2 regions of the Hyphomicrobium sp. 99 genome follow, and region 1 is predicted to be linked to the other one. Evidence: predicted binding sites of a transcription regulator. Region 1 holds the regulator's gene; the other holds the start of a gene.

Region 1 (5,109 bases):
TGCTGCGACGGGGTGTCAACGGAGGCGCTCTGCGAGCGATTTATCTTTGCTATCGCAGCATTGACTCGTCCAAGCCTTCGCGACCTGCGGGCATTGACCTAAAGCTTTGATAGATGGTCAAGGCGTTTTGAAAGCAGGTATTCGCTGCGGGTAGAAACCCGAGCTTCACTCTAACATTTCCCCGATGCTCAAAAGTGAGAGCGCGTTCCAATGCTTCTGACGGGGGAAGTACCGCAAGTGCATTCCCGAGCGCAGCGTTTGCATTGGCATTCGCTGGCGAAGGTAGAGTTTCGAAAGCGGTAGCCTGCAAACGGTATGCACGGGCAAGCGAAACCCCACCGTCCGCTTGGCGCAATGCAATCAGCTCATTGAAGCGTGACAGCGCGCCTGCGGGATTTGCTAGTTCGAGCAGCATCATCCCGGCGTATTCGATTGCATCAACATCACCACTATTGATCTCAATTGCTGAATTAAAATGCTCAAGCGCTGCCTCTCGCGAAGCGCGTCGTCCTTCCGGATCTTGTAAGTTTCTTGAGGCTTCCTTTGCGCCCAGCAAGAGGTGAGCAAGCGCTTGCCGACTTTTGAATTCTTCCAGTTGCTTCTGCGCAAGGCGAGCTTGATTGGAACTGATGACGATAGCTCCGTGCAAGTCGTTGACAGCCGCAGCTCCGAAGCCCCAACTCATTTTGCGAAGCGATCTGCTGACAGAGCGAGAGTCAAAAGTGGGCTCGTCGAGCGCCCTAGCCGGTGAAGGACAACGAAACAGACCCGCAACGGACTCTCTCGACTCCTGCAAGCGCTTCTCTTGCCGCCCCAAGAATTCGTCCATCCTGTCCAAGAGACGATATCCCGAGCTGCGCCATTTAATGAACACTCCGTAGGCCGCCGGAAAGATCGGAATGAGAAAGCTCAATATTTTGGGGGCCTGAATTCCTTGAAAAAACGTCTCCGCGACGTGCGACCATTGCTCAAAAACCGAATGCAAAAGTTCCTCGAACATATTTACGCCCCCCAAACGCAACAACGCGACCCCACCCAATTCCGTTAACTTCTCTCAGAGCAGATCATCTGTACAGCCCCCATTCCTCCTTTTCCAAATTGCAATTCCCCCCACTCAAAAAAACTTATCCCCGCTCTCGCCTCCTCACGCATAATCGCGTCGCCCATCCGGCGAAGGGTTCGTGCGCAAGGCGTTGCGTCGGGCTCGGGTGGGGCAGCCCGACCCGGGGCGTGACGCGCGCTTCCGGACAAGGCGATCGGCAAGGTTCGCACAGGGTGAGAAGCCTGTGTGCGGAGCATCCCGCTGACGTAAAGTGACCCTGCTCGAGACCCTGTTCTCGGTCTGTCACGGAGCGGATCGGTTCCGAGACTTCATTGCTGCACGACCCAGCCGCGGAACCCGTCCGCTTCGTGCTTATTGATTGCGCACACGGCTCCGCTTTCGCGGAGCCGGCCGCCGGTGCGGAAGAGATCAGTGGCGAGACGAGGCGTGGAAGCTCGGGACGAAGTGATGGCCGGCGCGGCCGCCAGTGACTGCGTTCGCGATGACGGTGCCCAAAACGGTGACGATGACGCCTATGACGATCTGCGAGAACCAACCCTGCATGGCCCGACGATGCCCCGCTCCAAACGGCCGAAAATCGAATTGCTGCGCCGGTGTTGGACCGGCGGCGACCATCTTTCCGTCGCACGGCTTCCGGCGCTTTTGCACGGCTGCGAGGCGGCGGAATTCAGGCGCTCGAACTGGAGCGTTCGCCTCATACGTCGCCCGCGACACCCCGCTTGTCATCCCGGGCGAGCGCTTGCGAGACCCGGGACCCAGCCGGCAGGGATGGCTATGGCTGCAGCGAGCCCCGCCCACCGCCGTCATGCCGGCGAAGGCCGGCACCCAGACAAGCCTCAACAAAACGTCAGAGGCGGGCCGTTCCGTGGGGACAGCACATGCGAGTGCGCTGCACGTTGCCTGGATCCCGGCCTGCGCCGGGATGACGAGAATTGTTACGGAGATGGGCTTCCTGCTGTCATCCCGGGCGAGCGCTTGCTCTCCCCCACCGCCGTCATGCCGGCGAAGGCCGGCACCCAGACAAGCCTCAACAAAACGTCAGACGCGGGTCGCTCCGTGGGGACAGCACATGCGAGTGCGCTTCACGTTGCCTGGATCCCAGCCTGCGCCGGGATGACGAGAGTTGCTGCTGTCCGCCCGAACTTGTCGTTCCCGTGCTGGACGCAGTGGAGGCCGAGACATTCGTGCCACTCCTCCCTTCATTCGCACGACGATGGGTTGCATAAGTTGGGGCGAGGTTGCAGAACGAGACAAGAACGTGTAGCGTACATACACGATTTGTACCGTCATCCTGCGGGTGGCCGTTCGGTGGTCAGCGTTTCGGCCAGCGGCGCTCGCACAGCCATGGAAGGCTTGAGACGAAACGCGATGCTCACCGAGAAACAGAAAGACCTCCTGCTTTTCATCCACGCGCGCATGCAAGAACGCGGCGTGCCCCCCTCGTTCGATGAAATGAAGGACGCGCTGGATCTGAGGTCGAAGTCCGGCATTCACCGGCTCATCACGGCTCTCGTGGAGCGCGGGTTCATCCGCCGTCTGCCGCACCGGGCGCGGGCCATCGAAGTCATCAAGCTTCCGGACAATCAAAGCGCGGGGGCAGGCGCCTCCGTTTCCTCGATCGCGCCGCAGCGCGGTTTCCAGCCGAGCGTGATCGAAGGCTCCGGGCCGCGTGCGAGCGTTTCGCCACCGCCGCCGTCGCACGTCATCGACGCGCGGACGGTCTCGATCCCGGTCATGGGCCGGATCGCGGCCGGTACGCCGATCAGCGCCATTCAGAACCACACCCACGACATCGCCGTGCCGCCCGACATTTTAACGAACGGCGAGCATTTCGCCCTGGAAGTGAAGGGCGATTCGATGATCGAGGCGGGTATCCATGACGGCGATACCGTCATCATCCGCCGCTGCAACAACGCGGAGAACGGCGACATCATCGTCGCGCTCGTCGAGGGCGAGGAAGCGACGCTGAAGCGGCTGCGCAAGAAGGGGTCGACGATCGCGCTCGAGGCGGCCAATCCGGAATTCAAGACGCGCATTTTCGGGCCGGATCAGATCGACATTCAGGGGCGGCTCGTCGGGCTGCTCAGGCGTTACTGAGGCTGGCGCTACTGGGCGTCGCTGGCGGCAGACGCGTCAGCGGACGCGTCGTCGAGCCAGTCGTTCGCGGGTTCGGGCCCCTCGCCCGGGTCGTCTTCGGCCAGGGTTCGGGGATCTGATTCCGGGTTTTCGGTCGCGCGTGCCACTGCGGGCGGGGGTGCCCCTCCCCCCGGCGTCTCCACGATGCGCGGCTTCGGCAATCCAAGCGACTTGCGCTCCGGCATCACGCTCCACGGCCGCTCGCCGCGATGGGCGGCGACCGTTTCGAGGCGCACGCGCGGTTCCGGGCTATCATCGGTCCGGTCGACGTAGAGCGCATAAGCGCCGTTTCGCCACCGGTCGAAGACATCGATGATGGTTCGCGGGACGCTGCAGTCCTCCGGCTTCGGGTCATTGATGACCAGCACGTCGGCATTCAGACAATCGTCGGTGATGGCCGCGGGATGGTTCGCAACGGCGACGGTTGCGCCTTTGACATGGGCGATACATCCAGCCGCATCGCAGGTGAATGCGTCACCGCTTTGCGCATCGCGCGCGGTCCGGCCATCGCCGTCATATTCGAGCCAGCGGTCGAGATCGTATTTCGAGCCTTTGTTCGGCAGCGCGGAGAGCTTTCCGGAGGTGTCGCGCACGGCGATCAGACCTTTCTGGCCGATCAGGATATCGGGCCGCGGCATCCACGGCGCGAGGAGCAGACCAAGAACCACGAGAGCCGCGCCTAAAAGCCGAATGCGCGTCTGCCAAAGCGAAAGCCAGATTCCGCCAGCGAGCATCAGGGCGAAGGCGAGCGCCGGAATTTCCGGAATGTGGCCGACGGCGCCCGGCAATGCGCCAACCTTGTTCGCGCACCAGGCCATGCCTTCAATGCCCCAGCCCATCGGCTTCAGTCCAAGCCATTCAAGCCCGAACGGTATCAGCACCATCGCCAGCAGCGCCGACGGCATGACGATGATGTTGCAGATCGGAATGGCGATCATATTGCCGAGCACGGCATATTGCTGGCTCTGGTGGAAGTTGTAGGCGGCGAACGGCGCGACGGCCACGCTCGCGATGAGGGTCGAGGCAATAATCTCGCCGAAGAACTTCACGACCTTCAGCACCGGATGCGGGCGCGACTGACGTCCGAGGAAATTGCTCAAGGTTTCGTGCGATGCGATCAGCGCCGTGACGGCGGCAAACGACATTTGGAAGCCAGCGTCCAGCAGGCTTTCGGGATAAACGATGAGGATCAGAAAAGCCGCGAGCGCGACGTTTCGCAATGCCAACGCGGGGCGATCGAGAAGCACGGCTCCGAATATGATCAGGATCATCAGCGCCGAACGGACGGTCGCGAACTGTCCGCCGGAAATTGCAAGATAGGCGATGGCACTCAGTATTCCCAATGCGGCGGCGATCTTCTTGATCGGCAGCGTCAATGCGATCAGCGGGACGGCGGCGAGCATGAGACGGACCGAATAGAACACGGCGCCAGCTGCAATCACCATGTGCAGGCCGGAAATCGACAGGATGTGAAAGAGGCCGGAATTCTTGAAGGCGTTGTTCGTCGCAGCGGTGATGCCGCCGCGTTCTCCGGTTATCAGCGCAAGCGCGATCTCGCCGGTTTCTCCCGGCAACGCTTGGCGAATGCGCGCGGCAATTCCCTGGCGGACGCTTTCGATCGTCTGACGATACCACTGCGAAAGCGAGCCGGACTCTTCATGCCCCTCGATGACGGGCGCGGCGAATGCGTATCCGACCGCGCCGACAGAATCGAACCAAGCGGTGCGGGCATAATCGAAGCCACCCGGAAGCGGAGGCTTCGCAGGCGGCGACAGGTTCGCTTTGATGCGAATGCGATCTCCGGGCGCCGCGGGCGAACGCGCGGACATCGTCCGGATGCGAATGACGGCCGGCGTTTGATCGGCTGTCAGGCCTGCGATGGTCGGCTTCCTGATTGTGAGCCGTTGGCC
Region 2 (5,109 bases), 740 kb from region 1:
CCAGTCGGAGCGATTGACGTGATGCAGCCGTTGCGAATGCCATTCGCCGCAATCGCATCACGCACATCGGCATTGAGCCGCAACACGTTCGGACGCGCTTGGAAAGCCTCCGCATCGTAAAGCGGAAACGCGCCTTTCTCGGCGGCGAGAGCCGCACTCGCCCGATAGGCGGCATTCTGGATCGCAGACATCCATTCGGCAGCCTTTTCGCGCGCAGCCGGACTGCCATAGGGGAGGCCGAGAAAAATCAGAGCATCCGCGAGCCCCGTGATGCCGAGACCGATGCGGCGCTTCGCATGCGCTTCCCGAGCCTGCGCTTCGAGGGGATAGCGCGAGATATCGATGATGTTGTCGAGAAAGCGAACGGCAGTCGCGACGCGCGCTTCGAGCTTTGCGCGGTCGATCCTGGCCGCAGGCGTAAAGGCATGCTCGAAGAGGCGCGCGAGATTGATCGACCCCAAAAGACAAGCGCCATAGGGAGGAAGCGGCTGCTCCCCGCACGGGTTGGTCGCCGAGATCGTTTCGCAATATTCGAGATTATTCGCGGCGTTCACCCGGTCGATGAAGATGACGCCGGGCTCCGCGTAATCGTAGGTCGCGCGCATGATCTTGTCCCAGAGAGCGCGCGCTTCGACAGTCTTGTAAACCTTGCCTTCGAAAACGAGATCCCACGGCGCGCCACGCTTGACGGCATCCATGAACGCGTCGGTCACCAGAACCGACAGGTTGAAATTCCGCAGCCGCAGCGAATCCGCCTTCGCCGCGATGAACGTCTCGATATCGGGATGATCGCACCGAAGCGTCGCCATCATCGCGCCGCGTCTCTGACCCGCCGACATGATCGTCCGGCACATCGCGTCCCAGACGTCCATGAAGCTCACAGGGCCCGATGCGTCCGCGCCGATGCTTTTGACCGCCGCGCCTTGCGGACGAAGCGTCGAAAAATCATGACCGATGCCGCCGCCGGCCTGCATCGTCAGCGCCGCCTCTTTGACGCTTTCGAAAATGCTCGTGAGATCATCCTCGATCCGGCCGAGAACGAAGCAGTTGAAGAGCGTGACGTTCCGGTCGGTCCCGGCCCCCGCAAGGATGCGCCCCGCCGGCTGAAATCCGAAGTCGGACATCGCGTCGTAAAAGGCGCGGGCCCACGCCTCTTGGCTCCCGGCTTCCTCGACCGACGCCGCAGCCACCGCGATGCGCCGGAAGGTATCTTCCAGGGTCTTGTCGGCCGCCACCGTCGACGATCCGGCAAAGCGGTACTTCCGCCGCCAGATAGCGTCCGAAATAGCCGGAAGATCTGAAAAAATCGCACTCATCAGGTGCCCGGAATATGGGTATTAAAAGCTCATTTTCAATTCATGTTCACTATATGTTCCAAAAGCTCTTCTGTCAATCGGGTCGTGTCTCAGTTTGAAAAACGCGGAGACTGATATGGGAATTGCAACACGACCTTCGACGGCACGTCAGAATTGCGGCCGTGATCCGCGCGATAGCGCCGTTATTTGGGACCGATGTCGGAAACTACCGCAGGGCTACGCCAAATGAGATTTCACAACTAGGCGCCAGCGAACAGTGCCTTGATTGGCGGTATGCTGGTGATGGTTTTGCGGGGGAATGTTCTTCCCTTTCACGAAGGTGGCGCTCACGCCGCAGCCCTCGCATCGATAAATACCAGAATCGGGTGTTAGAGTATTGGGTTGATGGAGTTGATCGAACTCGGGGCCATCTTGCTGAGCGAGATACTTCTCGTACTTGTAATAAGCCATAGATCACCTGTGCTGCAGTAGCGGAAAAATGCAGTCATGAAATGACGTGTTTCTTATACGTTTTAGCCCATCCTGGTTTTGGTGCGGCTGCATCCATCAATCCAATGATTTCTTCTGCCGTCAACAGATGATCCGTAATCCCCGCAGTTCGCCGGTGCTCCACATGCAAAAAAACCGCCAGCCCGGATCAACGGGCAAGCGGCCTTATAAACCAGTCGAAAATCTTCGCCCTTAGAGCTTGCAGAGCGTCGCTTCGCCCTTGCACTGCCAGCCGATCGTTCCGGCGCTGCACTTATAGCGGCGCGGACCGAACGAATAGCCGGGCGTGCCGTTGCCGGAGACCCAGGTGAAATAGATGCTCCAGTCGGTTGCCTGCAGCAGGGCTGCGTCGACCTGGAATTGAGCGAGTTTCTCGGTAAGGGCGACGCCTTCGGCGGCCTTCTTGAAACAGTCTTTGGCTTCAGCCGGTGCGGCTGCCATGGCAGCGCCAGCGACGGCAAGAACGGCCCACATCGATCGGGCGGCAGTGCGCATTGGGAGTCTCCGTGATTGAAAACGATGAGAACTCGACCGTGCCATATCGAACTGGCGGCCGCGCATCACAAACCATGCGGGGAGGACGATTTCCCCCGCATTGCGGCATCCGCACATCATGCTTTTCGGGCGGCTGGGGAAAACGTCAGCCCGCGTGCGCGCGCCGATAGTCCAGCGCAAGCGGCGGAGGCGAGGGGCTTCTTGCAGCTTCCTCGATCAATGCCGTGCTCGCCGCCTCGATCGCCGCCTCGATGCGCGAACGAAATTCGGCACGCGGCAATCCGGGCGGCAGCGGCGGTAGGAACTCGACGACGATCGTTCCGGGATATCGCCAGAGGCTGCGCCGTGGCCAGAAGAGACCCGAGTTCAACGCCAAAGGAACAGTGACGACGCCAAGCGCCTCATAAAGCGCAACATAACCCGGCTTATAATCGGGAGCAGCGCCCGGCATCGTGCGCGTGCCCTCCGGAAAGATGACAACCTCGCGATTGATGCTGATGCGCTGCCGCGCATCGCGGATCATCGATTTGAGCGCCGCCGAAGCCTTCTCGCGCTTGACGAGAATGTGCTCGAACTTCACGCAGAACCAGCCGTAGAACGGGATCCATTTCAGTTCGTCCTTGAGCACGATCGCCGGATCGCGAAAGAGCGAAATGAGGCCGAAGGTGTCCCAAGCCGATTGATGCTTGGAGATGACGAGACAACCCGTCTTCGGTAAATTTTCCTGGCCGCGAACTTCGAGCTTCGTCCCGCAGATCATGGCGAGCAGCCAGACGCAGGTTCGCCCGTGCACCTCGAGCCCCTTCATCGCCCACGGCCGAGGCCCGAGCAGCAGCCACGAGCCGAGCACGAGATAAAGGGCCGTTACGACGTAAAAGACGACGAAATAGATCAGCGAGCGCGCGATGACCAGCGCGCTAGGCCGGGGCAACTTTCTGTCCATTGAGCTGTCAACCATCGACGCGCTTCTGCGGCATGATCGCGACCGATTGCCCGTCATGCCAGTCCATGACGCGCTGCGCGGTCAGGCGCGCGACGGCCGGAAGAAATTTCAGATATTCGGAAAGCAGAACCCTCGTCGTCGCAACGTGAAGCCACCACGCGGTTTCCGGAAAGCGCTTCGGAGTAACAGCGTAAGGCACCAGCGTGACGCCCGGCATGGCGAGAGCGAGTTCCGCGAGGCTGCGCGGCATGTGATAGCGCGAAGTCACGATAATGAGCTTCGTGTAGCCGTTCGTATTGGCCCAAGTCCTCGTCTCGTCGGCATTCCCGACCGTATCCAGAGCCTCATATCCGAGATCGACGCAGCAATTGAAAACCTGATTATCGATTTTGACGATGCGTTGCATCTCTTCGCGGCTGACTTTGCGATTGACGCCGGAGATAAGCATGCGCTTCGCGCGGCCTTCGCTCATCAGTCTCGCACCGGCCTCGATCCGATTGTCGCCGCCCGTCAGAACCACGATGCCGTCGGCCTTGTCGAGGTCCGCGGCGTCATCCCGAGTGACCGAAACCGCAAATAGCACGAAGCCAAACGCCAACGCGGCCGCGCCGAGCGCCAGCAAGAAAATCATCGCGTGCGAGAGCTTCTTCATTTGCGGGATATGCTGTTCGTGTCGCCTGTCTGCCTGCGGTTCGCCGGCCGAAGTGTAACCGATTTGGACCGCTCACGCAGCCTCCTCGCCGATCCGGCACGGCGTTGCCCTACACGAAATCGCGCCGGTTGGCACGCGGCTCGGATCGAGTTTTTTTTAAGCGGTGGCCGATAGGTTAGTGCTGCCCATTCAGAATGCGGTAGACCCCGACGCGGGATGTCACCATGCAGAGCCCAGCTATCGTTACGACGACAAATCCCAGAATAACGTAACCGAGAGCATCGAGCGCGCCCGTACCGATCAGCCGCTGCATCTCAACGGCGCTGACGGCGCCCCCTCCCAACAACTCGGTAATGGCTGGCATACAAATGAAAACCAGCATTGCGCAGCTCGCGCCGACGATGCCGGCCTTGATCCCGAGCCTTAGGAAATGCTTCTCGAATTCGCGAGAAATGAACTTATCGGTGGCGCCGACGAAATGCAGAACCTCGACGATCTCGCGGTTCGAGGCCATCGCGCTGCGCGTCGCCGATACGATGATAGCCATTGTCGCTGCGCCGACGAGCACGAGGATCGCAATCCCGCCCAACGCCAGCGATCGTGTGACAGCCCGGATCTGGGCTTGCCAGCGCCGGTGATCATCGAGCGAAGCGCCTTTGAAATCCCGTCCGAGAGCAGACCCGATTGCTGCGAGATCCGGTGGATCGGTCCGGTTGACCTCGACGGCGATCAACCGCGGCACGGGGAGCGACTTCAAAGCGTCGGCCGAGCCGAGCCAAGGCTGAAGGAGTTCCGCCGATTGATCGAGGTTCAACGCACTGACGTTCGCGATGCCGTGCTGCTTTTTCAGATAGCCAACGACGTCCCCGACCACTTTGTCGATATCGCCGTTTTCTTGCGGAGTGACCTGAACCGTAACCTCGCTCGCAATGTCGTTGAGCCAGGCATCGGATGATTCCTTGATCATCCAAACCGCGCCGGAGGTGAGGCACGCGAGGAAGCACATGATGCCGATGACAAGCGTCAGCGATCGGCCGGTGACCGAGCCCGGCGGAACGACCGGAGCCGTCACTTTCATTTTGCGCGCCCGGTCGCGATCACGCGCCGGAGGCTTGAGATTGCGTTGCGGATCTTCCGCCGTCACCGTCGGCTCGGCGTCGCCATACTGCGGCGGATAGCCTGCGGTACGCGCCGTCACGCTTGTCACGGGCTCG

The links. The regulator LexA, encoded in region 1, represses DNA repair genes until DNA is damaged. The targets are predictions, from matches to a motif close to TGTTCNNNNTGTGTTCNG.
Region 2: a site for LexA is predicted at 1,360-1,377, ahead of G359_RS04320 (adenosylcobalamin-dependent ribonucleoside-diphosphate reductase). Genes of this name have one in related genera too.

What each region holds. Positions count from the first base shown of each region.
Region 1 is NZ_KQ031382.1:1,586,885-1,591,993, reverse strand. Features, by position in the region: gene G359_RS07755 (tetratricopeptide repeat protein) at 50-1,000, opposite strand; gene G359_RS07750 (hypothetical protein) at 1,472-1,777, opposite strand; gene lexA (transcriptional repressor LexA) at 2,432-3,160, shown strand; gene G359_RS07740 (ComEC/Rec2 family competence protein) at 3,169-5,109, opposite strand, start outside.
Region 2 is NZ_KQ031382.1:843,706-848,814, forward strand. Features, by position in the region: gene G359_RS04320 (adenosylcobalamin-dependent ribonucleoside-diphosphate reductase) at 1-1,316, opposite strand, end outside; gene G359_RS04330 (hypothetical protein) at 1,998-2,300, opposite strand; gene G359_RS04335 (lysophospholipid acyltransferase family protein) at 2,446-3,258, opposite strand; gene G359_RS04340 (YdcF family protein) at 3,251-3,895, opposite strand; gene G359_RS04345 (cell division protein FtsX) at 4,071-5,109, opposite strand, start outside.